Regions from separate parts of the Micromonospora marincola genome, predicted to be linked through region 3. Evidence: riboswitches for the same ligand, from Rfam matches in the RefSeq annotation. Region 3 holds a riboswitch; each other region holds the start of a gene.

Region 1 (7,911 bases), on a different contig from region 3:
AAGGCGCTGGACGAGGCCCTGGTGCCCAGCCTGCGGGCGGCGTTCTACGTCAACCACGGCGCGAAGAACGCCCACTGCATCCGGTTCCACCAGCTCACCCACGTGCAACTGCACCACGGCGACAGCGACAAGGCACCGAGTGCCAACCCGGTCTCCGCGATCTTCGACAGGATCTTCGTGGCCGGGCAGGCGGCCATCGACAGGTACGCCCGGGCCGGCGTGGAGATCCCCGCCGAGAAGTTCGTCGTGGTCGGCCGCCCCCAAGTCGAGGACATCGAGGTACGCCGGGAGCACGCGCCCGCGTCGGCACACCCGACCGTCCTCTACACCCCGACCTGGACCGGCCACCACGCCGACGCCAACTACTGCTCGCTTCCGGTCGCCGAAACGCTTATCCGCCGGCTGCTGGACCGCGGGGCGGCGGTGATCCTGCGCGCCCACCCGTACACCGACCGGAACCCGGCCTCGGCCCGGCAGCTCGCCCGACTCACCGAACTGCTCGCCGCCGACCGGGCGAAGACCGGCCGGCCACACCTGTGGGGTGCCGCAGCGGCCCGGGAGCTGACGCTCACCGAGTGCGTCAACCGCGCCGACGCGCTTGTCTCCGACGTCTCCGGGGTCATCTCCGACTGGCTCTACTCCGGCAAGCCGTACGCGGTCACCGACACCGGCGCGGACGGCGCACACTTCGTCGAGCGGTTTCCCCTGGCCGGCACCGGCTACGTGCTGCGCCGCGACATGTCCAACGTCGACGACGTACTCACCGCGCTGCTTGACACCGACCCGAAGGCGGCCGACCGATGGGCCGCCCGGACCCGCTACCTGGGCGACTTCCCCACCGACGGCTACGCCGAGGCGTTCCTCGGCGCCGCCCGCCGCGAGTTGGAGCCGGACTTCGCCGTTCCGGCGCCGCGCACGCCGTAGGGCCGGTTCCCCAAGGGCGGTCGAGCCGAGGCGGCCGGCCAGCCCTGCGAAACCGGCCCTAGAGGTACGGGTCGAGCAGCGCGAGCACCGCCGCGGGATCCTCGACGTGCGCGTTGTGGCCCAGCCCCGGCAGCGTGGCCACCGGAACACCCAGTTCCTTGAGCTGCGCGTCGGTCACCATCGGGTCCAACTCGCCACAGGCCAGCAGCACCGGCACGTCGACGGCGGCGAGCAGGGCCGGCAGCCGGGGCGCCCCCACCGCGAACGCGGCCGGATCCATGGCCAACCGCCAGCGGCCGTCGCCCCGGCGTAGTCCCGCGTCGACCACCGGATGGTCCGGCGCGAACAGCCCGGCGAGTCCGGACACCCGCAGGTAACGACGGGCCGCCTCGTCACGGGTGGCGAACCAGGTCACCGGCCGGGCGGCCAACTCCTCCGCCTTCGCCAGCTCGGCCGGCGACCAGGCCACCTTGATGCCGAGCCCGACCACCGCGTCCACCGGCAGGCCCCACTGCCGCGCGGCAAGCGCCAGCGCCACCACGCCACCGAGCGAGTGCCCGAGCAGCACCAGCCGGTCGTCCGGGCCGAGCCGGACCGCGCCGAGCCCGTCCACGACGCGCTGAGCCAGGGCCGCGAAGGAGTACCCGGTCGCGGTAGCACCCTCGCCGGCGTCTCCCGGCACGGCGTCGGCCTCTGACGCAATGGCAGCCTCTGACGCGGTGGCAGCCTCTGGCGCGGCGTCGGCACCAGGCGCAGTGACAGCCCCTGGCGCGGCGGCGGCTCCGTCTGCGGCGGCCCTCGGGGGCAGTGGCGGCGACCAGCCGTGGCCAGCCAGGTCGGGGGCGAGCCAGCGTCCTGGCCAGCGGCGTTCCAGCAGCGGCGCCCACGGCAACCACACCTCGCCGGTGGCCCCCATGCCGTGTAGGAGCACCAGGTGACGGGTCCCCCTCGCATCGCCCATACGGCGCAGTCTGCCACCGGACGGACACGCTGCGCGAGAGCGGACACCTCTCCGACGCCCCTGACACACCCATACCGTTCCAGTCGTCGCCCGTGCCTAGCACGAGTGGAACGTCATGGGTGTCTTCGGCGCGTTGATGCACCCATACCGTTCCAGTCACGGCCCGGGCGGAGCACGAGTGGAACGCCACGGGTGTCTCCGACGACCTGACACACCCATACCGTTCCAGCCATGGCCGGCCGAAGCACGAGTGGAACGTCATGGGTGTCTGGGGCGCGTTGATGCACCCATGGTGTTCCAGTCGTGAGCTTCAGGGGAGCGCGGGTGGAATGTGAGGGGTGTCTGACCGGCGTGCGGAATCCCGGTCGCCGTGTGCCGCCGTGTGTTCCGGGTGGGTGGGGTGTCCGGTTCGATGGTGGTGGGCGGCACTCTGACGGTGGAATCGGCCCGGGGGTGGGGGCGTTGTAACCGGGTGAACGACCGAGGAAGGCCAGCGCCGTTCACTGCGCGGCCGAGCACGTGCCCCCGGGAATGGCGGTGGGCAGCCGGTCGTTACACAGTCTCCCGGCCCCGTGGTGTGGCCCTGCCCCGCGGAGCAGCCGGCATCCCCCGCAAATCCTGAGTGCCTGACGGTGCTTGCGCGCGTGCCGAACATCCCCCGTGCGGTGCGCGTCGTCGACCCCCGAATGGAGCCCCCACCATGAACACGATCCTGCGTAAGAGCGTTCTGGGTGTTGCTGGTCTCGCGTTTACCGGTGGTGTGTTCGCCGGTCCGATCGCCGCCCACGCCGACACCCCCACCCACACCACCAAGCCGGTCGCGGCCGTGCAGGCCGAGGGCAAGCAGTCCACCATCACCCTCAACGACGAGCAGACCGCCAACGCCAAGGCGATCATCGCGGCGACGAAGAAGGCCGGCCTGCCCGAACGGGCCGCGGTCATCTCCATCGCCACCAGCCTCCAGGAGTCGAAACTGGAGAACCTGGGCCACCTCGGCGACACCAACGACCACGACTCGCTGGGCCTGTTCCAGCAGCGCCCCTCCTCCGGCTGGGGCAGCCCGGAACAGATCACCGACCCCGAGTACTCGACCCTGGCGTTCCTGAAGGGTTTGAAGCAGGTCGACGGCTGGCAGGACATGCCGCTGACCAAGGCCGCCCAGACCGTCCAGGTGTCGGCCTACCCGGACGCCTACGCCCAGTGGGAGAACCAGGCCACCGACCTCGTCACCACGCACTGGACCAAGTAACAGACACGCAGAAGGCCGGCACCCCGCAACAACGGGATGCCGGCCTTCACGCGTGTACCCGCAATGGTCAGGCGGAGTAACCGCGCGTGGCCATCCAGTTCGCCAGGTCTACCGTGGCGACCCAGTACGACGGCAGCGACGGGTCGGCCGAGTCGGCGATCCGTACCGTCCGGCCGTCGTTTTTGTAGCCGATCACGGCGACGTAGTGGCCGCCCGGGAACGAGTGCCAGCCGCCGTTGGTGTCGGTGGCGTCGCCGACGATGTTCGAGACTACGGCCCGGCCGTTGCTGACCGCGTTGACGACGTCGGCCTGGAGCCGGTCGACCTGACCCGGGGTGGCCGCGCCGGGGATCATGCGGGTCCGGTACGGGGTGCCCTTGACCTGCTGGTTGAGCACCCGGGTGGTGTCCTCGGCCGAGTTGGTGCCCATCTCGGTGGTGCCGAGGGCGGCGGCCAGCGTGTCCTGGCTGCGCTCGATGCCGGTGGCGCTGAGCGCGTTCCGCACGGCGGCCGGACCGCAGTAGTAGTAGGTGGTCTGCGCCTGGTAGTCGTAGTCGAGCACCTTGCTCGACGGTGGCTTCGGCTTGGCCTTCGGCGTGGTGTCCGGGTCGGCGGCCTTGGCCGCGACCTTCGCCGCGACCTTCGCCGCGACCTTCGCCGCGGGCGAGGCCGTGGGAGAGGCACTGGGCGACGCGCTCGGCGAGGCGCTGGGTGAGGCGCTCGGCGACGGGACGGCGCCCCGCGCCTCGCTCCGGCTGGCGGTGTCGCCGAGGCGGGAGCCGAGTTCCGCCACGGCGGTGGTGTTGTTCCGCTGAGCCGGGGCCTCGGCGGTGGTGGTCAGGGCGGCGCCGGCACCGCCGGCCAGCACGAGGGCCGCCGCCGAACCGGCGATGATCTGGTACGGGCGCTCGGTCGCGAGCCGCCGCAGCTGACGCTTCAGGTGGTGCTTCACGGATTCCTCCACGGGGGTGGGCGGCACACGCCGGCCCGGCACGCGGAGGTGGTCAAGCGCGCTGGCGGGCTGGGCGTCCGCGGGTGGTGGCCCGATATGACGGGCGGATCGGGGGGTCGGCTACGCGTCGCCTCAGGCGCGCGCCGGCCCCCGTAGGCCGTGGAGGCGGGGGGACGATCGGGGGGTGGTTGGCACGAGGAGGTAACTCCTTCCGTGGCCGCCGACCGGGTTAGCTGACGGATTCGGGCGGGAAGTACGCCCTACCGCGGGCCGTGGGCTCCGCGGATTCACCCCGGTGTTGCTGTGGGTCCCCGGTTCGTGTGTGCACGATTAGGCGGGTCGGCGCGGCGACGCCATCGGCGATCGACAACCGCACCGGACGCGCCGACACTACCGATGGGTACGGCGCATGCCAAGCGCTCCTACCTGCGGAAACGTGCCCGGCGACTACGGATTCGGCACAGTCGGTCACCGACGTGACTCAATGGGACACGGGTCCTCGACGGCGCCGGCTGGCGGAAACAGGACGTCCGGCGGGTGGAGAACCGGACGCCCGGAGCGGCAGGGGACACCGGCCTCGACGGCGAACCGGGCCGGTGACCCGGCTCACCGCGTTCGGTAACGATTCGGCCGAGGCCGCCGCTCAGCCGACGCGGGCCGGCCGCCAGAGGGCGTTGCGCACAGGAGCCGGCACCGGTACGCGAGTCGCGGCCGGGGCCCGGAACGCCGGCGCGGGCCACAGCGCCGTCGCGGCGGCGTACGCCTCGGCGGCGAGCGTCCGGGCGGACTCGGCGGCCAGTTCGGCGTCCCGCCACGCCAGCCGCTCCCGCTCGTCGACCGCCTCCCAGACGGCTCGGCGTCCGTCCCGAACCGTCCGGGCCAGCACGATCTCCTGCGCCGCCGGGTGACGGCAGGGGTCCCACCCGTTCCGGCCGGCCAGCACGTCGGCGAGCTGGCGGGCGGTCAGGTCGCCCCGCCAGTGCGCCGTCATCGCGGCGTGACGCAGCCAGCGCTCGCGCGCCGCGTACTCGGCCGGGGTGCGGGGTGTGTGCGGTTCGGGCAGTGCGGCGGCGCCGGTCAGGCGGCGGGCGGCCGAGTCCGCCTCGTCGTACGCCGCCCAGGCGCGCTCCGCCTCGCCCTGGGCGGCCAGCCACCGCTCGCGGCGACGCCGGGCGGTCTGGGCGGCTCCGGCGGCGGCCACCGCCACCTCGTCGGCGTACCGGGTCAGGTCGGCCCGGTGCAGCGCCTCGACGTCGGCCGGGTCGGGTTCGGCCTCGGTCACGCCGTCGCGTTCGGGGCGGGCGACAAGCACGGTGAGCAGGACGAGGGCGAGCACGGTGAGGGCCGACCAGATGGCGGCGGCCTCGGGGACCGCGGTGAGGAAGTTGAGGAGAACGGTCTGCGACATGGGCGGGCACCTCACGGGAGACGGTGACGGGTAGTTCCGCACGGCCGGTCGGGGGCGGGGCGCTACCGGGATCCGGGCGCCGCCGGGCCGCCGAGGGGGCGGGTGCGGGTGAGGTTCGGATGGGCGACGGGACGGACCCGTGGCGGGTCAGCGGCCGGGCGGGGCCCGCGGGCCGGCCGGCGCCGTCGGTTGACCGGCCGGGACCGGGTGCCGGCCGGTTGGGCGTACGACGGCGCCCTCCGGCTCGGGCTCCGGGACGCCGGTGGAGGCGGTCCGCCGCTCGGTGGCGGCGTCGTGCTCCGCCCGCGAGCCGGCATCGGCGCGGAACGTCGATCCGGCATCGGCGCGGAACGTCGACCCGGCGACCGGGCCGACCAAGCCGACCGGCGCCGGCGACGAGGCGGCAGCCGGCAACGAGGCGGCGCCGAACGAGAAGGCGACGACCACGGCCAGGCTGGCGAGCATGCGTGCGGCCCAGCGCGCCACCCACCACACGGGACAGGTGAGCGCGATCGGAAGCACGGGTACAAACTACCCGCGATCCCACCGCGACGCACCGTCACCCGGCGTGTCGCAACGCCACCGACCAGGGTGGACGGGTCAGTCCGGCCGGCGCGACTCGGCGTACTCGATCGGGCGGTCGGCGTCGTCGGCGGCCGGCCGGGGTGCGGGCACGGCCGGCGCGGTGGCGGCGCGGGCCCGGCGCGGCGGGCCGAGGAGGCGCATCATCGGCACCTCCACCCAGCGGTGCAGGGCGGCGGCGAGCGCCAGGGTGAGCAGCAGGAAGCCGAGCACCGCGAGCGGGCCCCGCCAGCCGGGCAGCCCGGTGCCCCAGTCGCCGGTGAGCCGCAGGACGGTCACCATGACCAGCACGTGGACGAGGTAGAACGCGAACGAGACCTCGCCGAGCCAGATCATCGGGCGGGACCGCCACGGGGTCCGCCGGCCCCGCACGTCGGCGTCCGCCGCGGCGGTGATGACAAGCAGGTACGCCACGGCGAGCAGCGCCGCCCAGAACTCGGCCCGGATCCACAGCGCGGCGACCACCCAGGTGGCCACGAAGAGCGCGCTCGCCACGGTCAGATTGGGGCCGCGCCAGCGGTGGCGGCGCATCAGCTCGGCGGCGGCGGCTCCCATCCAGAACTCGAAGGAGCGGGTGACCGGGAAGATCTGGGTGAACCACCACCGCTGCTCCTCGGGCACCAGGTGCTGGCCCGGCCAGAGCGCCAGGATGAGCAGCGGCGCGGCGACGAGCACGGCCGCCAGCACACCGGTACGCGCCCGGCGCAGCCACGGCACCACAAGCGGCAGGCACAGGTAGAAGGCCAGTTCGCAGGAGAGCGACCAGCTCACGTTGTTGACGCTGTAGAAGTAGCCGTTGAGCGGGATCCACGCCTGGACCAGGAAGAGGTTGCCGATCGCGGCCCACGGCAGGACCGGGTCGGCGAACCAGGCCGCCACGGCCAGCGCCGCCACGAACGTCACCACGTGGTTCGGATAGATCTTGGCGAACCGGCGCCGCAGGAACGTCCGGCCGCGCTCGCCGTCGCGATACGACCAGACAAGCACGAATCCACTGAGGATGAAGAAGAACTCGACGCCGGAGAGTCCGAGGCTGAAGGCGCGGTCCACCACCGCCTTCAGGTCCGGCTCGGCGATGATCCGCATGGTGCCGGCGTGGAAGCCGAACACCAGCAGGGCGGCGATCCACCGGAGCCCGGTCAGCGACGGCAGCCGCGGAGCGCGGGTGGTGGTCGGCGCACTTGTCATCCCGGGCACCCTACCCGGGGCGGCCGGCCGGCCTCGCGCGGCGGCGTCCCGGCCGGAACCCGGCGAACGCCGGATAGGCTTTCCGTTCCCGCACGTGCGGGGCCGGTCCTGGCCTCGCCGGGCCCGTACGGAAGGTGAGCGACCGGATGCACCAGCGGATCCTGCTCCGCGCCCGCAAGGGCCCGTTCGACGTCCTGACACCGGAGGAGACCTTCGCCGGCAACTGGATCGGCGACAACAGCGGCAACCTGGTGTTCAGCCACGCCGCGCACAAGCTGCTTGCCACCTCCACGGCGCAGATCACCCCGAACCGGGCACCGGCCGACCCGCGCGACGCCGACGAGATCAACGAGCGGTACGACGTCTTCGTGGTCCCGCTCGCCAACGCCTTCCGCCGCAGCTTCGTGCACCGCCTCAACCCGCTCACCCGGCTGATCGAGCGCCTGAAGATCCCGGTGGTGGTCCTCGGCGTCGGCGTGCAGACGGACGTCGACGGGGACCGGGAATACCTGCGCCAGATCGACGAACCGGTAAGCGCGTTCTGCCGGGCCGTGCTCGACCGCTCGCACCGTATCGGGGTGCGCGGCGAGATCACCGAGAGCTACCTGCGTACCCTCGGTTTCTCCGCGGTGGAGCAGATCGGCTGT
Region 2 (7,911 bases), on a different contig from region 3:
TCCGCGGTGGCGCGCGCCACGCTGCGCTCGATCGGCGGGTTCCGCGCGTCGATCGGCGCCCAGCACCGGCTGGACACGCTCGCGGCGCTCGGCGGGCTGCCGGCCGCCGCGCTCGTCGGTGACCGGGACCGGCTCACCCCGCCGCCCTGCGCCGAGTCCATCGCGGCGGCGCTGCCCACCACGGAGCTGACCGTCTGCCCCGGCGCCGGCCACATGCTGATGATGGAGCGCCCGGACGAGGTGAACGCCGCCGTCGCCGGCGTGCTGCGCCGGGTGCTCGCCGGACCGCCGGCGCCGAGCCGCCGGAAGGCGTCGAATCCCCGGAAGGCCCGGCGGACGACGCCGGCCCGCCGGACGGTGGCCGCCTGACCGCTCCCCGGACCCGCTCGGGAGGTGCCGGAAAACGGGCCGAGCGGCATGGCCCTGACATCGGGTTTGCCGGCGGCCCGTACCCTCATTCAGCCCGTCGTGCCGTCCGAACACAGGAGCGCCGCGTTGACCGACCAGACCACGCTGGACCGGGAGATCGCCGCCGAGCAGCGGCACCTCGACCGGGTGTACGCCCGGCTGGCCGAACTGCGCCGGTCCGCGGCCGACGCCGAGCGGGAGGGCTACCGGCTGGCCCGGGTCGGCACCTTCGGCGCGCTCGTCGAGCGGGACGCGATGGTCTTCCACGCCGCCCAGCGCCGGCACGTGCTTGACGCCGAGCACGAGGGGTTGGTCTTCGGCCGGCTGGACCTGCGCACCGGGCAGGTGCTGCACGTGGGCCGGCTCGGCGTACGCGCCGACGACGCCGAGACGCTCGTGGTGGACTGGCGGGCCCCCGCCGCCGCCGCGTTCTACCAGGCCACCCCCGCCGAGCCGCGCGGCGTGGTGCGCCGGCGCACGATCCAGTCGGCCGCCGAGAAGGTGACCCGGATCGAGGACGACCTGCTTGATCCGGAGGCCGCCCCGGCGGACATGGCGGTGGTCGGCGACGGCGCGCTGCTGGCCACGCTGTCCCGGGCCACCGGCCGGGGCATGCGGGACATCGTCGCCACCATCCAGCGGGAGCAGGACGAGGCGATCCGTTCCCCCGGCAACGGTGTCACGATCGTCTCCGGCGGTCCGGGGACCGGCAAGACGGCGGTGGCGCTGCACCGGGCCGCCTACCTGCTCTATTCCGACCGGTCCCGCTATGCCGGCGGCGGCATCCTGGTGGTCGGCCCGTCGGGCGTGTTCGTCGAGTACATCGCCTCGGTGCTGCCCTCGCTCGGCGAGGAGACCGCCACGCTGCGCTCGCTCGGTTCGCTGTTCCCGGGCCTGTCGGCGACGCGGACCGACCCGCCGGAGGTGGCGTCGGTGAAGGGGTCGCTGCGGATGCGCCGGGTGCTGGAGCGGGCGGCGCGGGACGCGGTGCCGGACTCCCCGGCCGAGCTGCGCCTGCTCTACCGCGGCGAGCTACTGCGGTTGGAGCGGCAGGCGCTCGACGCGGTGCGGGACCGGACGCTGTCCCGGGGCGCGCGCCGCAACGAGGTGCGCCGGGCGGCGTTCGACGCGGTCCTCGCGGCGCTCTACGCGCAGGCCCGCACGCTGCGGGTGGGCCGGCTGCCGGAGCAGCCCGCGTTCGAGGACGAGATCATCGAGCGGCCGGAGTTCCGCGACTTCCTGCGGGCCTGGTGGCCCCGGCTGCACCCGCGCCACGTGCTGGGCTGGCTGGCCCGGCCCGAGCGGCTGCGCCGGTACGCCGGCGGGATCCTCTCCTCGGCCGAGATCCGGCTGCTCACCGACGCCTACCTGACGCTCGCCGACGAGGGGCCGACGGTCGCCGACATCGCCCTGCTCGACGAGCTGGACGCGCTGCTGGGCAAGCCGGTGCAGCGGGCCCGGCCGAAGCGGGACCCGTATCAGCTCGCCGGCGGCGTGCGCGAGCTGAGCACGTACGCCGATCGGCAGCGTGCCGCCCGCGCGGCGGCGCGGGAGCGCCCGACGGACTACCGCGACTACGCCCACGTGGTGGTGGACGAGTCGCAGGACGTCTCGCCGATGCAGTGGCGGATGGTCGGGCGGCGCGGCCGGTTGGCGTCCTGGACCGTGGTCGGCGACCCGGCGCAGACCGCCTGGACCGGTGACCCGCAGGAACTGGACCGGGCCCGGGACCAGGCGTTGGGGCGGCGCCGTCGGCACCGCTACGAGCTGACCACGAACTACCGCAACTCGGCGGAGATCTTCGCGGTGGCGGCGGCGGAGATCCGCCGGCTGTACCCGGACCTGACGCTTCCCGACGCGGTGCGCTCGACAGGCGTGCCGCCGGTGCAGCGCCGGGTGGCCGCCGCCGAGCTGCCCGCGGCCACGGTCGAGGCGGCCGGGGCGCTGCTGGCCGAGGTCGAGGGCACGGTCGGCGTGATCACGCCGGTGCCGCGCCGGGACGAGGTGGCCGGCTGGCTGGGCCAGCTCGGCGCCGGCCGGCTCCAGGTGGTGACAAGCCTCCAGGCCAAGGGCATGGAGTACGACGGGGTGGTGCTCGTCGCGCCGGGCGAGATCCGGGCCGATCCCGGCTCGGGGGTACGCACGCTCTACGTCGCCCTCTCCCGGGCCACCCAGCGCCTGACCACGCTCGACCCGGTGGGGTGAGCCACCCTCACTTGCACACATAGCGATGTGAGCATAGATTGGTTCCGGCCGAGGCACGGGGCGGAGGTGTGCGCGTGGGCGCAGGTCATGACCACAGCGGCGCGGTGACAAACGCGGCGCACCGCCACCGGGGCCGCCTCTGGGCGGCGTTCGCGCTGCTCACCGTGCTGATGCTCGTCGAGGCGGTGGCCGCCTTCGCGACCGGCTCGCTCGCGCTGCTCTCCGACGCCGGGCACATGTTCACCGACGTGCTCGGCATCGGCATGGCGCTCGCCGCGATCACCGCCACCCGGCGCGCCCGGACCGACCCGCAGCGCACGTTCGGGCTCTACCGGCTCGAGGTGCTCGCCGCGCTCGCGAACGCGGTGCTGCTCGGCGCCGTCGCGGTCTACGTCCTGGTCGAGGCGGTACGCCGGTTCGGCGAGCCGCCCGAGGTGCTCGCCGGGCCGATGCTCGTGGTCGCCGTGCTCGGGCTGCTCGCGAACATCGCCGCCTTCGCGCTCCTGCGACCCGGCGCGCAGGAGAGCATCAACCTGCGCGGGGCGTACCTGGAGGTGCTCGGCGACCTGCTCGGCTCGCTCGGCGTGATCGGCGCCGCGCTCGTCATCGCGCTCACCGACTGGTGGTGGGCCGACCCGGTGGTCGCCGTGGCGATCGGCCTGGTCATCCTGCCGCGCACCTGGCGGCTCGGCCGGGCCGCGGTGCGCATCCTGGTGCAGGCCGCCCCGGAGCACCTCCAGGTGACCGCGGTGCATGACCGGCTGGCCGCCGTGCCCGGCGTGGCGGAGGTGCACGACCTGCACGTGTGGACGCTCACCTCGGGGATGGACGTCGCCTCGGCGCACCTGACCACCGACCCGCGCGCCGAGGTCGCCGCCGTGCTCGCCGCCGCCCGCGCCGCCCTGCACGAGGACTTCTCGATCGATCACGCCACGTTGCAGATCGAACCCGGAGCGTCCGCCGGCGGCTGCGGCCCGACCGAGTGGTAATTAGGACAGACTTAAATCTGAGTGGCTATTGTTGGCAATTGCCGGTTTTGCCCGGTATTCGGCTTCGACTGGTGGAGCCGGCACCGGGCAGCGCCGGTAGGCTCGATCGCGGTCACCCCGCAGGCGTCACTCCGACGCCCGGCGGAGCGGCCATCGCCTAATCGCCCGTAGGGCGAGCCGGGGAACCACGTACGTGGGGTGCATCCGCGTCAGCGGTAGGGATCTTCCGTCCCGAACCCGTCAGCTAACCCGGTCGGCGGTTGACGGAAGGACACGTGAATGCCCACAGTGGCACCTGTACGACGGACGGCCGCCCGATTGGCGGCCCTGCTCGTCGCGACGCTGGCCCTCGGCGTCGTGACCGTGCCGGTCTCCCCCGCCTCGGCGGCGGCACCGACCGGCCGGCTCGCCGCCGCACCCGGCGACGACGACGAGGGCGGCACACCGACACTGCGCGCCCAACTCGACGCCGCGAGCAAGGGCTGGCTGGACGCGAAAGCCGCGTTGAACCGCTCGGTGACCCGCCAGAAGCAGCTCAACGACCGGCTCACCACGATCGGCGCGGAACTGACCGAGCGCGACGCCAAGGTCGGCGAGATCGCCGGGGTGGCGTACCGCACCGGCCGGATGGGCACCGCCGCGGCGCTGCTCGCCAGCAACAGCCCGGAAGGTTTCATGGACCGGGCCGCCGCCCTGGAGACGGTCGCGGCGCACGAGGACCGGACGCTACGCGAGCTGATCGCCACCCGGGACGAGGCGATCCGCACCCGCACCGCGCTCACCGTCGAGATCGGCGAGCAACGCAAGCAGGTCGCCGTGATGGCCAAGCGCAAGGAGCAGGCCGAGCGGGCGATCGAGGTGGCCAACCGCCGGCCGTCGACAAGCGCCGGCAGCAGCAGCGGCGGCGGCAGCGCCCGGGGCTCGTCCACGGCGAACGCGACGCCGGCCAAGCGCAACTCCGACGGCTCGTGGCCGGCGGAGTCGTGCAGCGTCAACGACCCGACGCCGGCCAGCGGCTGCATCACCCCACGCACGCTGCACGCGCTGCAACAGGCCAAGGCGGCCGGCTTCACCAGGTACGTCTCCTGCCACCGGCCAAGCGGCTCCGGTGAGCACCCGAAGGGACGGGCCTGCGACTTCGCGGCCCAGAAGAACGGCTTCGGCGGCGTGGCCAGCGGCGGCGACAAGACGTACGGCAACAACCTGTCCGCGTACTTCATCCGCAACGCCGACCGGCTCGCCGTGCTCTACGTGATCTGGTTCCGGGAGATCTGGCTGCCCAGCAGCGGCTGGAAGTCCTACAGCGGGGGCAACGGCGACCCGTCCAGCGACCACACCAACCACGTGCACCTGTCGGTCTACTGAGCACTACGCTCCCCGACGTACACCGGGTGTCGCCGCGTGGCCCACGACGTGGGCCACGCGGCGGTCGACGATCGGTGGCATGGGACGACGACTCTCCCCCGCCGGCCGCAAGGCGCTGCTCACCGCGCACCTGGTCACCTCGCTGGGCTGGCTCGGCACCGACCTGGGGCTGCTCGCGCTCGGCGTGGCCGGGCTGCGCGGCGCCGACCCGGAGGTCGTCTACCCGGCGGCGGCGCTGCTCGCCACCTGGCTGTTCGCGCCGCTGAGCGTGGCGGTCTGGTTGGTCGGGACCGCAAGTGCGCTGCTCACCCCGTGGGGCCTGCTGCGCTGGCGCTGGGTGCTCGTGAAGTTCGCGCTCACCACCGTGATGCTCGGCCTGGTGCTGCTCCTGCTCACTCCCCGGCTCCGGCACCTCGGCGCGCTCGCCGGTGCCGCCGACACCCACCTGCGGGTGGACCTGGTGGTGCCGCCGGCCGTCTCCACCACGCTGCTCCTGGTCGCCACCGTGCTGTCCACGTACAAGCCGTGGGGGCGGCTGAGTCGCCGCGTCAGGCCGGCCGGCCCTCCAGGGTCGCGCCGAGACGGGCGGCGAGACCCAGGTGGGCGGCCCGGGCCTGCCGGAACGCGTAGCCGAACAGCGGCGCCGGAGCGGTCAGGGTGATCTCCACGTCGATCCGCACCACGCCGTCGGGCTCGTCGCGCAGCCGGGTGTGGTTGCGCACCGTCGTCGCCGGCTGCTGCCGGGCCACGGTGACCACCTCGTCCTCGTTGGCGATCAGCACGTCCGCCTGGTAGGTCACCGGGAAGTGCAGCGGACCGAGTTCCAGCCGGTCGGTGATCGCGTAGCTGGCAAGCGCGCCCGGCCGGGGCGGCAACTGCCGGACCCGCACGATCAAGGGATGCAGCTCACCCTGCCGGTTCAGGTCGCCGAGCAGGGCCACCGCGTCCGCCCGGCCGCACCGGGCCTGCACGGTGTAGCTGAAGGTGTCGCTGCTCTGCAACCCGTCCCCCTCGCCGTCATGGGTCCGGACGATCGTCCCGTACCGGGGCCGGGCTGGCAACGGGTCGAAAGTCCCCGACCGGCGAGGGCCGAGGTCGAGTCGGCGCGGCGCGGGCGGCTGGGCCGGGGTCGAGCGGCACGCCGACGGCGGGTGGGCCGGGTGGCGCTCAGGCGCCGGGGAGCACCTCGGGCGCCTGGTCGGCGAACCACGGCTCGGGCGCGCCGAAGAGGCCGAGCAGGCCGGTCACCCAGAGCTGCCGGTGCACGAACCGGCTCGGCTCGGTGACCACGAGCTTGACGCCGCTGACCTCGCACGTCTGGAAGCCGGAGACCATGGCGCTGATGCCGACGGAGTCGATGAACGTGACGAGCCGCATGTTGAGCTCGATCCGTGCGGGGCGCCCCTTGGCGAGCACCTCCGCGATCGCCTCCCGCACCTCGTACGCGGTGTCGACGTCGATCTCCCCACGGGGCGCGATCTGGACAACACCACCCGGACGCATCGACTTCACGATCGACAGGCTCACGCGAGCACCTCCACTCGCCCCTTCGGGCGCCTCATCAGTACGCGGGCCGCGACCGAGAGTATTCCTCCAACGGCCCCGGTCGCCACCCCCGGGGATGAGCAATTTGCGGACTGGGCACACCTGGGCGAACCCAATCCGGACTTCCGGGTTCCAATTTCCCCTTCGACGCGGACCGCGATCGGCCGAACGACAGGTCCGAGTCGGCCGATCCGCTGACCCAGGGTAGCGGGCGCACGCACGTCGCGGCGAACACGCGCCCCCTCGGCGCGTTCACCCGCTTCGTCCCGTTCCGCCCCCCGGAGCCCGGAGCCCGGAGCCCGGAGAATCTTGGTACGGAATCACCCCTCCAGGGGCGATTCCGTACCAAGATCCAGCACCGTGGGGTTTGGCGGGAGGCTCCCCGGGGCACTGCGCGGGGGAGTGAACCGTGACGCGCCGGATGAACCCGGAGTCCGAAGTGGCCGTCGGGCTTCGGCACCCGAGGAGGTAGAACGATGTTCGGATCCAGCCTGATGGACCGCCGCAGCAAGCCCGAGCGGGTCGCGGACCAGGCGTGGCAGCACCTGCTCACCGCCGTCGGCTCCGCCGGTGACAGCGTGCGGGACGCCGCCCACGCCGCCCGCCGCAACTCCTCCGGCCTGGCCGACGACGCCACCGACCTGGTCGGCTCCGCCGCCGACGAGGCGCGCCGCCGGGCCGGCCTCGCGTTCGAGGCGCTCGCCGGACGCCGGCCCGCGCTGCCGTGGACGCTGCTGATCGCGGCGGCCCTGACCGGCGCCGCCATCGGCTGGGCCGCCGGCACCGCCGCCCGCGCCGCCAGCAGCCGGGAGCGCAGCGCCGACGAGATCGAGTTCGTGGACGTCGACCGGCCGAACTCCCCGGCCGGCCTGGACGGCTGACCCCACTTCGTACCCGCACGCGGCCGGCCGCCCTCGGTCACGGCCCGGGTCACGAACGCGGCGGCCGTCCTCGGCACGGCCCGGGTCACGGACGCGATGGCCGCCCCCGACGCTCGGGGGCGGCCATCCCTGTTCACGAAAGGCGATGGCCGCCCCCGGAGTGCCGGGGGCGGCCACCTGGTGGGATCGGTGGGATCGGTCAGCGGGCCGCGCAGGAGACGGTGGGCACCCGGTTGCCGCCGGTGACGGTGCCGGTGAAGCCGACAGTGGTCGACCCGCCGACGGCGAGGTTGCCGTTCCAGCCGGCGTCGGTCACCGTCACCGCCGCGCCGGTCTGGGTGTACGACCCGCTCCAGAGCTGGCTGATCCGCTGCCCGTCCGGGAACGTCCAGGTAAGCGTCCACCCGGCGATCGGTGTGGTGCCGAAGTTGCGCACCGCCACCTCACCCTGGAAACCGCCCGGCCAGGTGTTCGTCACCGTGTAGGTGGCCGCGCAGCCGCGCCCGGTCGACGTGGGG
Region 3 (6,779 bases):
TGGGCGCGCTGCTGGTGAGCACCAAGCCGGGCACCCTGGCCGAGCAGCTCGTCATGCTCGACCGGGTCGCCGACGACCAGCGGAAGCAGATCGCCAGCGTGCTCGCGGCCCGCGACAAGTACAACGCGCAGAAGCAGAAGCTCGACCGGCTGATCGCGACCGAGCAGCAGCAGGAGGCCAAGCTGGCCTCGCAGAAGAAGCAGATCGACGCCGAGATCAGGCGGCTCACCGGGATGCTGCCGGTGACCTCGATCCGCCCGGCCGGCTGCCCGAAGATCGACGGGGTGGTGAGCAGCGCCGCGCGTACCGCCATCAAGACGGCGTGCGCCCAGGTCGGCGACCCGTACGTGTGGGGCGCCACCGGCCCGAACTCGTTCGACTGCTCCGGCCTGACGCAGTACGCCTACAAGGCGGCGGGCATCTCGCTCACCCACTTCACCGGCGCCCAGTGGAACGAGGGCCGTAAGGTTTCCCGCTCCGAGGCGAGACCTGGTGACCTGGTCTTCTTCGGTAGCGACCTGCACCACGTCGGGCTCTATCTCGGCAACGGGGTGATGGTGCACGCGCCCCGGACCGGCAAACCGGTGCAGGTGTCGAGCATCAGCACCCAACCGCTCGCCGGTTTCGTCCGGGTCGGCTGAGGCGCACCCGAGGCATCGAGAAGGCCCCCGGTCCACTGGACCGGGGGCCTTCCTCGCGTCGGGGCCGCCACCGGGGCGCGCCGCGGGTTCCGCTACCGGGGCGCGCCGACCGGCGACGGCAGGATCAGCACGTCGTCGAGGTTCACGAACATGATCCGGTGACCGAACTGGACCTGCACGTACCGGTTCTTGCCACGGACCACGGTGCGGTCGCCGGGAGCCGAGCCGTCGAACGAGACCGCCCGGTAGTACTCGCCCGGCAGCACGCCACCGACGGCGTACCGCTGGCCCGCCGCGAACGTGTACTGGAGCGGGGAGATGGCCTGGTACGGAATGGTGTCCGGGTAGGCGGCCTGCTCCGGGTAGGCGCGGCCGTACACCGGGACGGTGGCCCGGCCGGGCCGTGGCGTCACCACGAAGCCGGTGGCCCACTTGGCCGTGGGCGCCTTGGCCGGGTTGTGGAACCACGCCTTCCGGCCGAGATACCAGATCGCCGTCCAGTCACCCTGCCGGCCGGCCACCGCGTACGTCTGTCCGGCGGAGGCGCGGGCGCCGTGGTCGGAGATGTACATCGTGTCCGGCGTGCCGTCCGGGCGCAGCCCGAGGTCGTTGACGAGCGGGGCGTCCGCGCTCGGCGCGGTTCGCAGGATCACCGCCGAGGAGCCGCGCGACGGGCAGGGCTCGGCCGGCGGGGTGGGCGTCGGGACACCAGGCGGTTGCTGGTTGCAGCCGACGAACGCCGGCCGGTTGGTGGTGAAGTCCGGGTCGATGGTGACCAGGCCGGTACGCGCGGTGCCGAGGGTCCGGAACGGCGCCTTCATCAGGTCGAAGTAGTGCGACCAGTCCCAGTAGGGGCCCGGGTCCCAGTGCATGCCTCCGACCGCCGCGGCGGTGATGCCTGGCACGTTGTCGTGACCGATGATGTGCTGCCGGTCGAGCGGGATGCCGAACTTCTGCGCCAGGTAGCGGACCAGCTTGGCGGAGCTCCGGTACATCGCCTCGGTGTACCAGGCGCCGTGCCCGGCGAAGCCCTCGTGTTCCAGGCCGATGGACTTGGCGTTGACGTACCAGTTGCCGGCGTGCCAGCCGACGTCCTTGGCCTTGATGTGCTGGGCGACGTAGCCGTCCGCCGAGCGCAGCGTGTAGTGCCAGCCGAGGTAGTCGGCGCGCTTCACCAGGTCGACGCTGGGGTCGAAGTAACCCTCGGTGTCGTGGATGACGATGTACTCGATCTTCTGCTGCTTGGGCCGGTTGCCCAGGTCGTGGTTGCCGTAGTCGCCCGGGTCCGCGCTGAGCTGCTCGTACGGGGCGGGGATCCACTCGCAGGCAAGCCGCACCGGGCACTCCAGCCCGTCCGGCCGTTGCGCGTGGCGCAGCCCGAGCCGGGCCAGCACCCCGCGGTCCGGCCGGGCGGCGGTGGCGGCCATGGTGACCCGCTGCCCGTCGTCGGTGGTCCGGGTCGCGCCCTGGCCGAGCTGGTCGTAGACCTCGTCGGCGAAGGCCGCCGCCGCGTCCGAGGTGTCCGCGCCGGAGTAGCGGGCCACCGCGCCGTACCAGGCCGCGGCGTCGGTGCCGGCCCCGACCGGCCCGCCCAGTGCCTTCTGGTACGAGGCGAGCAGCGCCGCGCCGCCACGGATGTTCGCGGCCGGATCGGTGCGCAGCGTCCCCGGGTCGAGTCCGGTGAGCGTCGCGGCGGCGTCGAGCGTCTGGAGCGAGGCGGTGGGCAGCGGCTTCTCCCGGGCCGGTGCGGCGGTGGTGGCCGGGTCGAGGGTGCGCGGGCGGGAGTCGTCGCCGCGCGGGTCCTCGTCCTCGTCGACGTGCCCGTTGCGGGGCGAGGCGAGGACGTGCGCGGCGTCGGTCAGGTGCATCGGGCCGTAGCCGCCGCTGGTGCTGGGCTGGCCCGGGTGGGCGTCCCAGCGCGACTCCAGGTAGGAGACGCCGAGCAGCACGTTCTGCGGTACGCCGTACTCGGCCGCCGCGGCGGCGTACTGCTTCTGCCGGTCGGCGCCGGATGGGGTGTTCGGTGGCGCGGCGGTCACCGGGCCGGTGACCGCCAGCGCGGTGGCTGTCGCCACGGCGGCGGCGAGCAGCATCCGTCCGGCCGACGGCGGGGGCGAGAGGTGCATCGAACCTCCTGGACAGGGATGGGGGTCACTGCGTCCCCACCCTCACTCCACGCACCCGTGACGTCAATACCTTTCCGACGGATAATCTGATATGAAAAAAAGCTTCACTCATGTCCGGGGTCGCCCATCCCGTACGGAGTGTCACGGCCGTTCGGGTTGCGGATCGATAACGGGGATCCCTACTCTGGCCAATTGTCGGCCGCACGTTCACCGTCCAACCCGGTCGGTGACGGTCCGACACCGCCGAGTCGCCTTCGGGTGAATCGGGGACCCAGGTACCTGGGGTGAATCCGCAGCCACTGCGGTAGGGCGTCTCCCTTCCCGCCCGAACCCGTCAGCTAACCCGGTAGGCGGTCAGGAAGAAGGAGTACCGACGCCCGGTGGCACACCATGCCCCGCGGCCGACGTCGAGCCGGTCGGTCGACCGGTCCGCCGTCGCGCCGCGTTCCCGCTGGTCCCGCTTCACCACCACACTCGCCGCCCTGGTCGGCGCCGCGGTCGTCCTGACCGGAGGCGCGACGGCGGCACACGCCGAACCCTCGGTCGCCGAGATCGAAGCCCGGATCGACCGCGACTGGAACAAGCTCGAACCCGTCATCGAGCAGGTGAACGCCGTACGCGAGCAGCTCGCGCTGCGGCGCAAGCAGGCCGACGCGCTCGGCCGGCAGATCGCCCCGCTCCAGGCCCGGGTGGACGCCGCGCTCGGCCAGGTCGGCGGGCTCGCCGCCGACGCCTACAAGGGCGACAACCTCTCGACCGTCAACGCCATGCTTGGTAGCCGCTCGCCGGGTGAGCTGATGAGTGGCCTGGAACTGCTCGACCGCTTCGCGCACCACCAGCAGGAGCAGGTGCGCACCATCGCCGAGCTGCGCGACGAGCTGGCGGCGAAGAAGAAGCCGCTTGACGAGATGGTCGCCGACCTGGGCCGCACCGAGGCCCAGCTCGCGGCGAAGAAGAAGCAGATCGACGCCGAGATCGCCAAGCTGCAGAAGCTGCGGCTCAAGGTGTACGGCAACGGCGGCGGTGGCCCGCTGCGCCCGGCGCCCTGCCCGTCCGGATACCCGGGTGGCGCGGCCGGGGTGGCGGTCAAGTTCGCCTGCGCCCAGATCGGCAAGATCTACGTCTGGGGCGCCGCCGGACCGGACCACTTCGACTGCTCGGGCCTGACCATGGCGGCCTGGGCCAAGGCCGGTGTCTCGCTGCCGCACAACGCCCGCCAGCAGCACAACGTGACGAAGCGTGTGAGCCGCGCCGAGCTGCGCGCCGGTGACCTGGTCTTCTACTACGGCGACCTGCACCACGTGGGGATGTACGTCGGTGACGGCTGGGTGGTGCACGCCTCCCAGTCCGGCAAGCCCATCACCATGAAGCGTTACGACGACGGCGACATCAACAGCTACGGCCGCCCCGCCTGAGATGCAAGGAGGGGCCCCCGCTTAACGCATTCGGTATAGGCGGGGGCCCCGCTTAACAACGGTCGGCGGGCGTCAGCGGGTCGGCCAGGTGCGCCAGCTCTGCCAGGACCGGCTCGGCGTCGGGCCGCGCTGGCCCTGGTAGCGCGACCCGTAGACAGCCGAGCCGTACGGGTGCTCGGCCGGCGAGGAGAGCCGGAAGATGCAGAGCTGGCCGATCTTCATGCCCGGCCAGAGCGTGATCGGCAGGTTCGCCACGTTCGACAGCTCAAGCGTGACGTGACCGGAGAAGCCCGGGTCGATGAAGCCGGCGGTGGAGTGCGTCAGCAGCCCGAGCCGGCCCAGCGACGACTTGCCCTCCAGCCGGCCGGCCAGCTCCTCGCCCAGCGAGATCACCTCCAGTGTGGAGGCGAGCACGAACTCGCCCGGGTGCAGCACGAACGGCTGCCCCTCCGGCACCTCCACCATCGACGTCAGGTCGTCCTGCTGCATCGACGGGTCGATGTGGGTGTAGAGGTGGTTGTTGAAGACCCGGAACAGCCGGTCCAGGCGTACGTCGATGCTTGACGGCTGCACCAGTGTGGGCTCGAAGGGCTCCAGCGCGAGCGTGCCCGTCTTTATCTCGGAGACCAGGTCGCGGTCGGAGAGCAGCATCGGAACACCATAGCGACCACCTGCGTGTCGGACTACTTCTTCGTACACGTGTTCGATAGAATGTCGGCATGGCTTCCTGGTCCGAATTCGCCGCCGACGAGCCCCGACTCGCCGCCGAGATCCGCCTTCTGATCCAGCAGTACGGGCCGGGCTTCGGCTACCTCGCCACGGTCCGCGCCGACGGCGGGCCCCGCGTGCACCCGGTCTCCCCGCTGATCACCGATGACGGGCTGTGGTGCTTCGTCATCGACTCGCCCAAGCGTCGCGACCTCGAACGCGACGGCCGCTACGCGCTTCACTCGTTCCCGCCGGAGGAGAGCGACGACGAGGCGTACGTTGCGGGTCGCGCTCATCAGGTGACCGACCCGGCGACGGTGGCCCGGCTGGCCCGGATCGGCCGGGCGGCGCCGCTCGGTGACTGGAAGCTGTTCGAGTTCTCCGTCGAGGTGGCGATGCTGACCCGGCGCGATCCGGTCGCCCGCCCCGGCGTCGGCCGACCGCAGATGCGGCTCTGGCTCGACCCGCGCGGGTCCGCACCGGCCCGGCGCGACCCGCTCGTCGCGGAGGGCCGGCGGGGCCGGCACGGCTTCGACACCCGCCGCTCGGCCGCCTGACCTCGCGCTCGGGCCGGGGCCGCCGCGGTGGCCCCGGCCCGGGCCGGAAACGACAGGCGCCGGCCCTGTCCTCAGACAGAGCCGGCGCCGCTTCGCGGTGCGTCGGGTCAGGCCGCGCGGTACGCGTTCCACGCGGTGAGCATGCGGCTCGCCTGGCCCGCGGTGAACTGGTACATGCAGGAGTCGTACGTGTAGTCCATGAAGTTGGTGATCGGGTCCTTGCCGGCCGCGGAGCAGGTGTCCCGGCCGGTCGGGCACTGGTAGGCCGGGGACGCCTCGGCCGGGGTGTCGGAGACGCCGTCGCCCGAGCCCGAGCAGCCGCCCTGGAAGGTGTGGTAGAGGTTCAGCCAGTGGCCGATCTCGTGGGTGCCGGTGTCGCCCTGGTTGTAGTTGGTCGCGGTGCCGCCGGGCAGCGACTCGTTGAGCACGACCACGCCGTCCATCTTGTCGAGCGTCTGCTTCGGGAAGGTCGCCCAGCCGAGCAGGCTGTCGCTCAGCTCACCGAGGTAGATGTTGAGCGTGTTCTTGCCGCCCTGACGCAGTGAGGTCTTCATCGAGCGCTCGGCCGAGGAGCCCTGCACGATCGGGTACCACGACGTGTTGGTCACGCGGTTGATCTTCGAGAGTGAGAAGGAGAACGCGGTGGCCGCGCCGCCGGTCGAGCCCGCGTACGCCTGGTTGAGCACGCTGATCTGCTGGTTGATCATCGAGTCGGTGATGTTGCCGCCGGCCCGGGTGCTGTTCTTCTGGATGACGTGCACGACGACCGGGATGGTCACGGTCGCCAGTGGGGCGACGGCGCCGGTGCGGAAGTTGGCCCGTGCGCGTTGCGCGGCGGCGAGGTCGGCCTCGCGCTCGCGTACCTGCTTGGCGGTCAGCTCGTTCGGGTCGAGCTTGGCGTTGCCACCCTTGGCGACGCGGGCGTTGGCGTGGCTGTCGGCCGGCTCGGCGCAGACGCCGGCCGGGGCGGCCGAGAAGGCCGAAGCAGCGGGGACGACGCCGACGGCCGCGGTGCTGAGCAGCAGCGCAAGGGTCGACGTCGCGACACCGGCGGTACGCCGGGTCAGCAGGTTGGGACGAAGTCCCATGGGCCCACCTCTTTCTGACGACGTGACCGGGGGTGTGTCACGCCGGGTCGGAAACGTGGGGCAGACGTTACATCCCATCGACGCATTTGAGAACGCCCATATGTTGCCGGCGTGCAACATCCCTGGCCCGTACGCACCGAGCGTGTTTGATCCACTCCAGTTCGGGTGAGGTGGCGGCGACGCGGGGGTACCTGGGTGCACGGGGATGGTGACCTCAGGTACAGTGGGGCCGCCTGCGGGTGTA
Region 4 (7,911 bases), 450 kb from region 3:
GTCCCGGACAGCACGCCGGGCCGGCCCGAAGGCCGGCCCGGTGGTGGTGTGAGGCGTACGTCAGCTCTTGAAGGCGTCCTTGATCTTCTCGCCGGCCTGCTTGAGCTTGGCGCCGGCCTGGTCGCTGCGGCCCTCGGCCTCGAGGCGCTCGTTGTCGGTCGCCCGGCCGACGCCCTCCTTGACCTTGCCCGCGGTGTCCTGGGAAGCGTTGTCGATCTTGTCGTCGAGACCCATGGGAACCTCCAACTCAGCAGTTGCGTGACGACAACTGATTACCCCGACGGCCGCCGGCCCAATCCAACGTCACCCGATCGGGCGGAACCGCCGCAGCCGCAGGCTGTTCGCCACCACGAAGACCGACGAGAAGGCCATCGCCGCACCCGCCAGCATCGGGTTGAGCAGCCCGGCGGCGGCCAGCGGCAGCGCCGCCACGTTGTAGGCGAACGCCCAGAACAGGTTGCCCTTGATGATCGCCAGCGTGCGGCGGGAGAGCCGGATGGCGTCCGCCGCGGCCCGCAGGTCACCCCGAACCAGGGTGAGGTCGGCGGCCTCGATCGCCACGTCGGTGCCGGTGCCCATGGCCAGCCCGAGGTCGGCCCGGGCCAGCGCGGCGGCGTCGTTGACCCCGTCGCCGACCATGGCCACCACCCGGCCCTCGCCCTGGAGCCGCTCGACCACCGCCACCTTGTCGGCGGGCAGCACCTCCGCGATCACCTCGTCGATGCCCAACTCGGCGGCCACGGTGGCGGCCACGGTGGCGTTGTCGCCGGTGAGCAGCACCGGGGTGAGCCCCAGGCCGCGCAGCCGGTCAACCGCCGCCCGGCTGGTCGGCTTCACCGCGTCGGCCACCGCGAGCACCCCGCGGGCCCGCCCGTCCCAGCCGGCCAGGACCGCCGTGCGGCCGGCGGCCTCCGCGCCGGTCGCGGCCCGCGACACCTCCTCGGGTACGTCGAGACCGCGCTCCCGCAGCAGCCGGGGCCGCCCGACCACCACGCTCCGCCCGTCGACCGTGCCGGTCACCCCGAGCCCTTCGACGGTGGCGAAGTCGACCGCCACCGGCGCCCCGGCCCGCGCCGCCGCCTCGGCTACCGCCCGGGCGATCGGGTGCTCAGAGGCCGCCTCCAGCGCGCCGGCCAGCCGGAGCAGCTCGTCGGCGTCCTCGCCGGTCGCGGGCAGCACCTCGGCCAGCGCCATCCGGCCGGTGGTGACCGTGCCGGTCTTGTCCAGCACCACGGTGTCGACCCGTCGGGTGGACTCCAGCACCTCCGGTCCCTTGATCAGCACGCCGAGCTGCGCGCCGCGCCCGGTGCCGACAAGCAGCGCGGTCGGGGTGGCCAGGCCGAGCGCGCACGGGCAGGCGATGATGAGGACGGCCACGGCGGCGGTGAACGCGGCGGTCGGCCCGGCACCGGTGCCGAGCCACCAGCCGAGCGTGCCGGCGGCCAGGGCGATCACGATCGGCACGAAGACGCCGGAGATCCGGTCGGCGAGCCGCTGCACCGCGGCCTTGCCGGTCTGGGCCTGTTCCACCAGCCGCGCCATCTGGGCGAGCTGGGTGTCCCCGCCGATCCGGATGGCCCGGACGACAAGCCGGCCGCCCGCGTTGATCGTGGCGCCGACCACCGTGTCGCCGGGACCCACCTCGACCGGCACCGACTCGCCGGTGAGCATGCTGGCGTCGACCGCCGAGGTGCCCTCCTCGACCACGCCGTCGGTGGCGATCTTCTCTCCGGGGCGCACCACGAACCGGTCGCCGACCACGAGCTGGTCGACCGGGAGCCGGACCTCCTGCCCGCCGCGCCGCACCGCCACGTCCTTGGCGCCCAGTTCGAGCAGGGCCCGCAGGGCGGAGCCGGCGGTGCGCTTGGCGCGGGCCTCGAAGTATCGGCCGGCCAGGATGAAGACGGTCACCCCGGCGGCGGCCTCCAGATAGATGTTGCCGGCGCCGTCGCCCCGGGTGATGTCGAACCGGAACGGGTGGGTCATCCCGGGCATGCCGGCGTCGCCGAGGAAGAGCGCCCACAGCGACCAGCCGAACGCGGCGAGCGTGCCGAGCGAGACCAGGGTGTCCATGGTCGCCGCGCCGTGTCGCAGGTTGACGAGCGCGGCCCGGTGGAACGGCAGCCCACCCCAGACCACCACCGGCGCGGCGAGCGTGAGCGAGGCCCACTGCCAGTAGTCGAACTGCCAGGCCGGGACCATGGCCAGCACGATCACCGGCAGGGTCAGCGCCGCGGAGACCCACAACCGGGTACGCGGGCCGCGCAGCTCGTCCGCCGGCTCACCGGTCACGGTCTCCCGGGCCTGCGCGGGCGGCGGCACCACTGCCGTGTAGCCGGTCTTCTCCACGGTGGCGATCAGGTCGGCCGGGGCGACCTCGTCGGCGTACCTGACGGTGGCCTTCTCGGTGGCGTAGTTCACCGTCGCCTCGACGCCGTCCATCCGGTTGAGCTTCTTCTCGATCCGGGCGGCGCAGGACGCGCAGGTCATGCCGCCGATCGCGAGTTCGATCAGGTGCGGCGCGGTGGGTAGCGCCTTTCCCGTGGTGGTCATCGCGGCACCTCCCCGGTGGGGTCGCCGGCCACGACTGTGAATTCGGCGGTGTGCACCGCGTCGCCGTGCCGGAAGTCCAGATAGAGACGGTACGCCCCGGTCGAGGGCACCTCGGCCGCGAACGTGACCGCCGGCCCGGCCGGCGTCCGCCCGTCGCCTGGCGCGCCCTCCGGATGCACGTGCAGGTAGGCCAGGTCGCCCTGGCGCAGCGCCACCAGGTGCCCGTACGCCCCGAGGTAGGGCTGGAGGTCGGTGACCGGCCGGCCGTCGTGGCTGACCGAGAGCGTGAGCCGGCTGGTGTGGCCCGGCTCGGGCGTGCCGGTGAGCGTCACCGTGTAGCCGTCGACAGTGGTGCTTGTGGCCGGCGGCGGCAGCGGCCGGGCGGCCAGCGGGCCGGGGACGGTGACGTCGACGCCGAGGGTCAGCGGCTCCCCGCCGGCGGGGGTGAAGTCGGCGTACGCCCGCCACACGCCGGGACCGGCGAGCGGCGAGGCGACCCGCCAGGTGCCGTCGTCGGTCAGCTCCGGGTGCACGTGCCGGAAGCCGGACAGGTCGCGGCGGGCGACGATCAGGTGCATGCGCTTGTCGTGGGCCACCTCGTAGCGGGTGACCGGCTTCCCGTCCGGACCGGTGATCCGGAACGCGAACTGGCCGGTGGGGCCGGTGGTCGGCTGGAGCGTGTAGCCGCGTTCGGAGACGAGCAGCCCGCCGGGCAGGTGCGCGGCGTCGCCGCCCCCGTGGGTGTCCCCGCCGTGTCCGTCGGTGTCGGTGGGGTCGTGCCTGGTCTCGGCGGCCGGGGTGACGGGACCGGTCAGGTGACCGATGCCGTACGCCCCGCCGAACACCGCCGCCAGGCCGAGCGCGAAGCCGCTCAGCTTCGTCGCCGTGTTCATCGGTGCCTCCTCGGTTGCGCGGGTCCGTGGACCCGTCACGCCCCGGCGAGGTCGTAGCCGGCCTCGTCCACGGCGGCGCGTACGGCGTCCGCGTCAAGCGGGCTCCGACTGGTGACGGTGACCCGGCCGGTGGCCAGGTCGACCTGGACGTCGGTGACGCCCGGCAGCGCGGTCAGCTCGGTGCTCACCGCGTTGACGCAGTGGCCGCAGGTCATGCCGTTCACCTGGTAGGTGGTCTCCATCTCGCCCTCCGATCCGATACCCCCCAGGGGTACAAGTCGAACGTTAGCATACCCCCGAGGGGTACGCTATCCTCGGCGCATGACCACGCCGCCCACCCCGACCCGGGGCTACACCGCCAGCAAGGACCAGCTCCTCGCCCGGCTCCGTCGCGTCGAGGGCCAGGTCCGGGGCGTCGAGAAGATGGTCGAGGACGACCGTTACTGCATCGACGTGCTGACCCAGATCTCGGCCGTCCAGGCCGCGCTGGACAAGGTCGCCCTGGGCCTGCTCGACGGCCACGCCCGGCACTGCATGCACGAGGGCGCCGCCGAGGGCCGGGCCGACGAGATGGCGACCGAGATGATGGCCGCCGTGGGCCGCCTCATGAAGCGCGGCTGACCAGCCCGTGGGTGCCGGCCACAGCCGTACCGCCCCGGCGCCGCCGCGCGTACGCCGCCTTCTCGTCGCGACCGTGGCGCCGCTGTTCGTGCTCACCGTGATCGCGGCGCTGGCGCTGTGGCCCCGGCACGGGCCGGAACCGACGGCGGGCGCGAACCTGCCGCGCCACCATGGCACGGTGACCCGGGTGGTGACCGAGCCCTGCCCACCGACCCCGGAGGAGCCGGCGGGCGCCGCCGGGCGGTGTGGCACCGTGACCGTCGCCGCGGAGCAGGGCCCGGACGCCGGCCGGCAGGTCGAGACGCCGGTCCCCGACGGGCCGGGCGCGCCCCGGGTCGAGGTCGGCGACGAGGTGATCCTGGTCGAACTGACCGACCCGGCCGATCCGGCGGCGAAGAGCTACCACATCGCCGAGCACCAGCGCGGCACGCCGCTGATCTGGCTGGTGGCGCTCTTCGCCGCCGCGATCGTGGCGTTCGGCAGGTGGCGCGGGCTGGCCGCGCTGGGCGGCCTGGTGGCCAGCTTCGCCATCCTGCTCGGCTTCGTGCTGCCCGGGATCGGCGCCGGCCGGTCCCCGCTGCCGGTGGCGATCGTCGGCGCCGCCCTGATCATGTTCGTGGTGCTCTACCTGACCCACGGGTTCAGCGCGCAGACGTCGGTGGCCGTGCTCGGCACGCTCGGCAGCCTGGTGGTCACCGGAGTGCTCGGCACGCTCGCCACGGCCGCCACCCACCTGACCGGCTTCGGCAGCGAGGACGCCACCACGCTGTCGATGTTCCAGGGCGACGTCGACCTGCACGGACTGCTGCTGGCCGGCATCATCATCGGCTCACTCGGCGTGCTCGACGACGTCACGGTCACCCAGGCGGCCACCGTCACCGAGTTGGCCCACGCCAACCCGGGGCTGTCCCGGCGGGCGCTCTACCGGGCGGCCACCCGGGTCGGCCGGGCGCACATCGCGTCCACGGTCAACACCATCGTGCTGGCGTACGCGGGCGCCTCACTGCCGCTGCTGCTCCTGCTGGTCGCCGACTCCCGCCCGGTGAGCGAAATCCTCACAAGCGAGTTCCTGGCCCAGGAGATCGTCCGCAGCGCGGTGGCCACCATCGGCCTGATCGCCGCCGTACCACTGACCACCGCGCTCGCCGCGGTCGTCACCACCGCCGGGCGGCGCGGGCCGGACGACGGCCCGGCGCCGCCCGCCTCGCGGTCGCCGCGGGAGCGGGACGAGACGCTTGAGGCGCTCGGCGGGGCGCCCGCCGACAGGTGGCCCGGCGACCCGAGGAGTACGCAGGCCGCATGGTGAAACTCCGCAGCGTGACGGCCGGAATCAAACGCGATGCTGGTCACGCTGGGCAATGTCGAATTCTCGCTATTGGTCGGCTTCCGGACGTAGATCCCCGGTCGGGATGTCGGGTAACCTCGCTGCCGGTCACCGCCGAAGGCACTCACCGGTGCCTGCGGTGCCGCCGCCCAATCGCCTCCGGGCGAGCCGGGGAACCAGGTACATGGGGTGAATCCGCGCGAGCGGTAGGGGCCACTTCCGTCCCGAACCCGTCAGCTAACCCGGTCGGCGGCCGACGGAAGGGAACACTGTGACGGCACCCCTGCGCCGCTGGCTCACACCCGTGGTGGCCGTGCTCGCCTCATTCGCCGTGCTGGCCGGGCCGACCCCGGCGACAGCCGCCCCGCACGCCGCCGCCCCCAACCCCTCGGGGCACGCGGAGGACGACGACCCGCCGCTCATCACCGAGGCGATCGACTCCGCCAACCGGGCCTACCTCCAGGCCAAGACGAAGCTGGCGACCTCGCAGAACCGCCAGAAGCGGCTGGCCGCCGAGGTGAGCGCGGCGGAGGCCGAGCTGGAGGCGCTCAGCCCGCAGGTCAACCAGATCGCGGCGCAGTCCTATCGGACCGGTCGGATGGGCGCGATGGCGATGCTGCTGGAGAGCGACTCGCCCGACTCGTTCGTCAGGCGGGCCAGCGCCCTGGACGAACTCAACCTCTTCAACGCGCAGCGGCTCACCGCCATCAACTCCGCCAAGAACCGCGCCGAGCAGGCCAAGCTGGCCATCGACGCCGAGGTGCGCGAGCAGGAGAAGCAGACGAACGCGATGGCCCGGGAGCGGACCGAGGCGCAGAAGGCGCTGAAGCTCGTCGGCGGGCTGGGCTTCACCGGTGGCCTGGTCTCGGCCACCTCGCCGGTCGCCAAGGTCGGCCCCGGCCGCACCGCCGACGGCGGGTGGAAGTCGGAGTCGTGCAGCCAGAACGACCCGACCACCTCCGGCTGCGTCACGCCGCGCACGCTGCACGCCTACAAGGAGGTCAAGCGGGCCGGCTTCAACCGTTTCGTGGGCTGCTACCGCCCCGGCGGGCCGTGGGAGCACCCCAAGGGCAAGGCCTGCGACTGGTCGCTGCAGAAGAGCGGCTTCGCGCCCTGGCACAACAACGACACCCGCAGGTACGGCAACGAGGTGGCCGCGTTCCTCATCCGCAACGCGGACCGGCTGGGCATCTACTACGTGATCTGGAACCGGCAGATCTGGTTCCCGGCGACCGGCTGGAGCTCCTACAGCGGGCCGTCCAACCACACCGACCACGTGCACATGTCGATGCTCTGACGCCGCGCGCGCGAGAAGGGGCCGCCCGCGGGCGGCCCCTTCGTCACGTCCGGGTCCGATCAGCCGGTGAGCGCCCGGTCCGGCTGCGCGGGCAGCGGGGCCGGGGACTGTGCCACCGTCCGCACCTCGCCGCCGCTGAGCCGGTAGGACATGCCGACCACCGCGCACGCCCCGCCGGCCACCCGCCCGGCGAGGACCGTCGATCGGGCCAGCAGGGTCTCCACGGTCTGCGCGATGTGGACGTCGATGATGCCGTCGAGGTCCTCGACCTCCTGCCGGGCGGCCCGGAGCAGGCTGGGTGAGACGGCGTCCACCACCGCGCCCAGGTGCCCGGCCGGGGCGGAGCCGGTGCGGACCGCCTCCCGGGCCGCCTGGACCGCGCCGCACGAGTCGTGACCGAGCACCACCACGAGCGGGGTGCCGAGCACGGTGACCGCGTACTCCACGCTGCCGAGCACCTCGGGGCCGGCGGTGTGCCCGGCGGTGCGCACCACGAAGAGGTCGCCGAGACCGCGGTCGAAGATGATCTCGGCGGCGAGCCGGGAGTCGGAGCAGCCGACGATCACCGCGAACGGATGCTGGCCGTCGGCGACCGCGGCCCGGCGACCGGCGTCCTGGTTCGGGTGCTGCGGCACGCCTGTGACGAACCGGTGGTTACCGGCCCGCAGCTCGGCGATCGCCTCGTCAGGAGTGGTCAGGCTCATGCTGCTCACCTCGTGCTCGCGCGGAACGACCAGGCCGGCCGCGGTGTCGGCCCCGCGACCCACAGTCACACGCGGCCCGAAGGCACGTCAAGATTTCGTGATACGCGTTTCATACGTCTCCGTTCCGGCACGCACCACGGTCGGAGCGCCGGCCGGGAAGCCATACGATGACCACCATGGCGACCACACCAGGCGAGGACGGGAGCCGCCGGAACTGGACCTTCCTCACCAACCACGGGCACGTGCTGCTTGTCATCGCGCGCAAACCCACCGCGCGACTGCGGGACGTGGCCGCCGAGGTGGGCGTCACCGAGCGGGCGGCCCAGGCCATCGTCGCCGACCTGGAGGCCGGCGGCTACCTCCGCCGCACCCGGGTGGGCCGGCGCAACGAATACACGGTCAACCCGAATGGCCGCTTCCGGCACCCGGCCGAGGCCGACCAGCAGGTGGGTGCGCTGCTCGACCTCTTCGCCGCCGAGCCGGTCGCGGACGCCACCACCGAGCGGTGACCGCCGCCCG

Evidence for each region. A riboswitch is a leader RNA that binds a small molecule or an ion and turns the genes downstream of it on or off. The one in region 3 is predicted to bind cyclic di-AMP.
Region 1: linked by a shared signal. The riboswitch ahead of SM450_RS18155 (C39 family peptidase) and the one ahead of SM450_RS07270 (C40 family peptidase) in region 3 are both predicted to bind cyclic di-AMP.
Region 2: linked by a shared signal. The riboswitch ahead of SM450_RS21380 (coiled-coil domain-containing protein) and the one ahead of SM450_RS07270 (C40 family peptidase) in region 3 are both predicted to bind cyclic di-AMP.
Region 4: linked by a shared signal. The riboswitch ahead of SM450_RS04970 (coiled-coil domain-containing protein) and the one ahead of SM450_RS07270 (C40 family peptidase) in region 3 are both predicted to bind cyclic di-AMP.

What each region holds. Positions count from the first base shown of each region.
Region 1 covers NZ_JAXCFT010000007.1:169,923-177,833, forward strand. The annotation lists gene SM450_RS18140 (CDP-glycerol glycerophosphotransferase family protein) at 1-924, shown strand, start outside; gene SM450_RS18145 (alpha/beta fold hydrolase) at 983-1,885, opposite strand; gene SM450_RS18150 (hypothetical protein) at 2,586-3,134, shown strand; gene SM450_RS18155 (C39 family peptidase) at 3,202-4,098, opposite strand; cyclic di-AMP (ydaO/yuaA leader) riboswitch at 4,290-4,433, opposite strand; gene SM450_RS18160 (hypothetical protein) at 4,730-5,494, opposite strand; gene SM450_RS18165 (hypothetical protein) at 5,642-6,016, opposite strand; gene SM450_RS18170 (acyltransferase family protein) at 6,095-7,264, opposite strand; gene SM450_RS18175 (polysaccharide pyruvyl transferase family protein) at 7,411-7,911, shown strand, end outside.
Region 2 covers NZ_JAXCFT010000010.1:163,721-171,631, reverse strand. The annotation lists gene SM450_RS21395 (alpha/beta fold hydrolase) at 1-369, shown strand, start outside; gene SM450_RS21390 (HelD family protein) at 496-2,613, shown strand; gene SM450_RS21385 (cation diffusion facilitator family transporter) at 2,688-3,602, shown strand; cyclic di-AMP (ydaO/yuaA leader) riboswitch at 3,747-3,876, shown strand; gene SM450_RS21380 (coiled-coil domain-containing protein) at 3,882-4,967, shown strand; gene SM450_RS21375 (hypothetical protein) at 5,047-5,628, shown strand; gene SM450_RS21370 (SRPBCC family protein) at 5,516-6,028, opposite strand; gene SM450_RS21365 (STAS domain-containing protein) at 6,135-6,494, opposite strand; gene SM450_RS21360 (hypothetical protein) at 6,989-7,393, shown strand; gene SM450_RS21355 (cellulose binding domain-containing protein) at 7,593-7,911, opposite strand, start outside.
Region 3 covers NZ_JAXCFT010000002.1:574,998-581,776, reverse strand. The annotation lists gene SM450_RS07280 (C40 family peptidase) at 1-641, shown strand, start outside; gene SM450_RS07275 (N-acetylmuramoyl-L-alanine amidase) at 734-2,767, opposite strand; cyclic di-AMP (ydaO/yuaA leader) riboswitch at 2,999-3,134, shown strand; gene SM450_RS07270 (C40 family peptidase) at 3,148-4,182, shown strand; gene dcd (dCTP deaminase) at 4,255-4,833, opposite strand; gene SM450_RS07260 (pyridoxamine 5'-phosphate oxidase family protein) at 4,902-5,447, shown strand; gene SM450_RS07255 (zinc metalloprotease) at 5,555-6,535, opposite strand; tRNA gene SM450_RS07250 (tRNA-Gly) at 6,771-6,779, shown strand, end outside.
Region 4 covers NZ_JAXCFT010000002.1:121,182-129,092, forward strand. The annotation lists gene SM450_RS04940 (CsbD family protein) at 61-234, opposite strand; gene SM450_RS04945 (heavy metal translocating P-type ATPase) at 304-2,553, opposite strand; gene SM450_RS04950 (hypothetical protein) at 2,550-3,446, opposite strand; gene SM450_RS04955 (heavy-metal-associated domain-containing protein) at 3,482-3,688, opposite strand; gene SM450_RS04960 (metal-sensitive transcriptional regulator) at 3,768-4,067, shown strand; gene SM450_RS04965 (YibE/F family protein) at 4,075-5,373, shown strand; cyclic di-AMP (ydaO/yuaA leader) riboswitch at 5,528-5,658, shown strand; gene SM450_RS04970 (coiled-coil domain-containing protein) at 5,663-6,688, shown strand; gene SM450_RS04975 (carbonic anhydrase) at 6,748-7,392, opposite strand; gene SM450_RS04980 (helix-turn-helix transcriptional regulator) at 7,560-7,901, shown strand.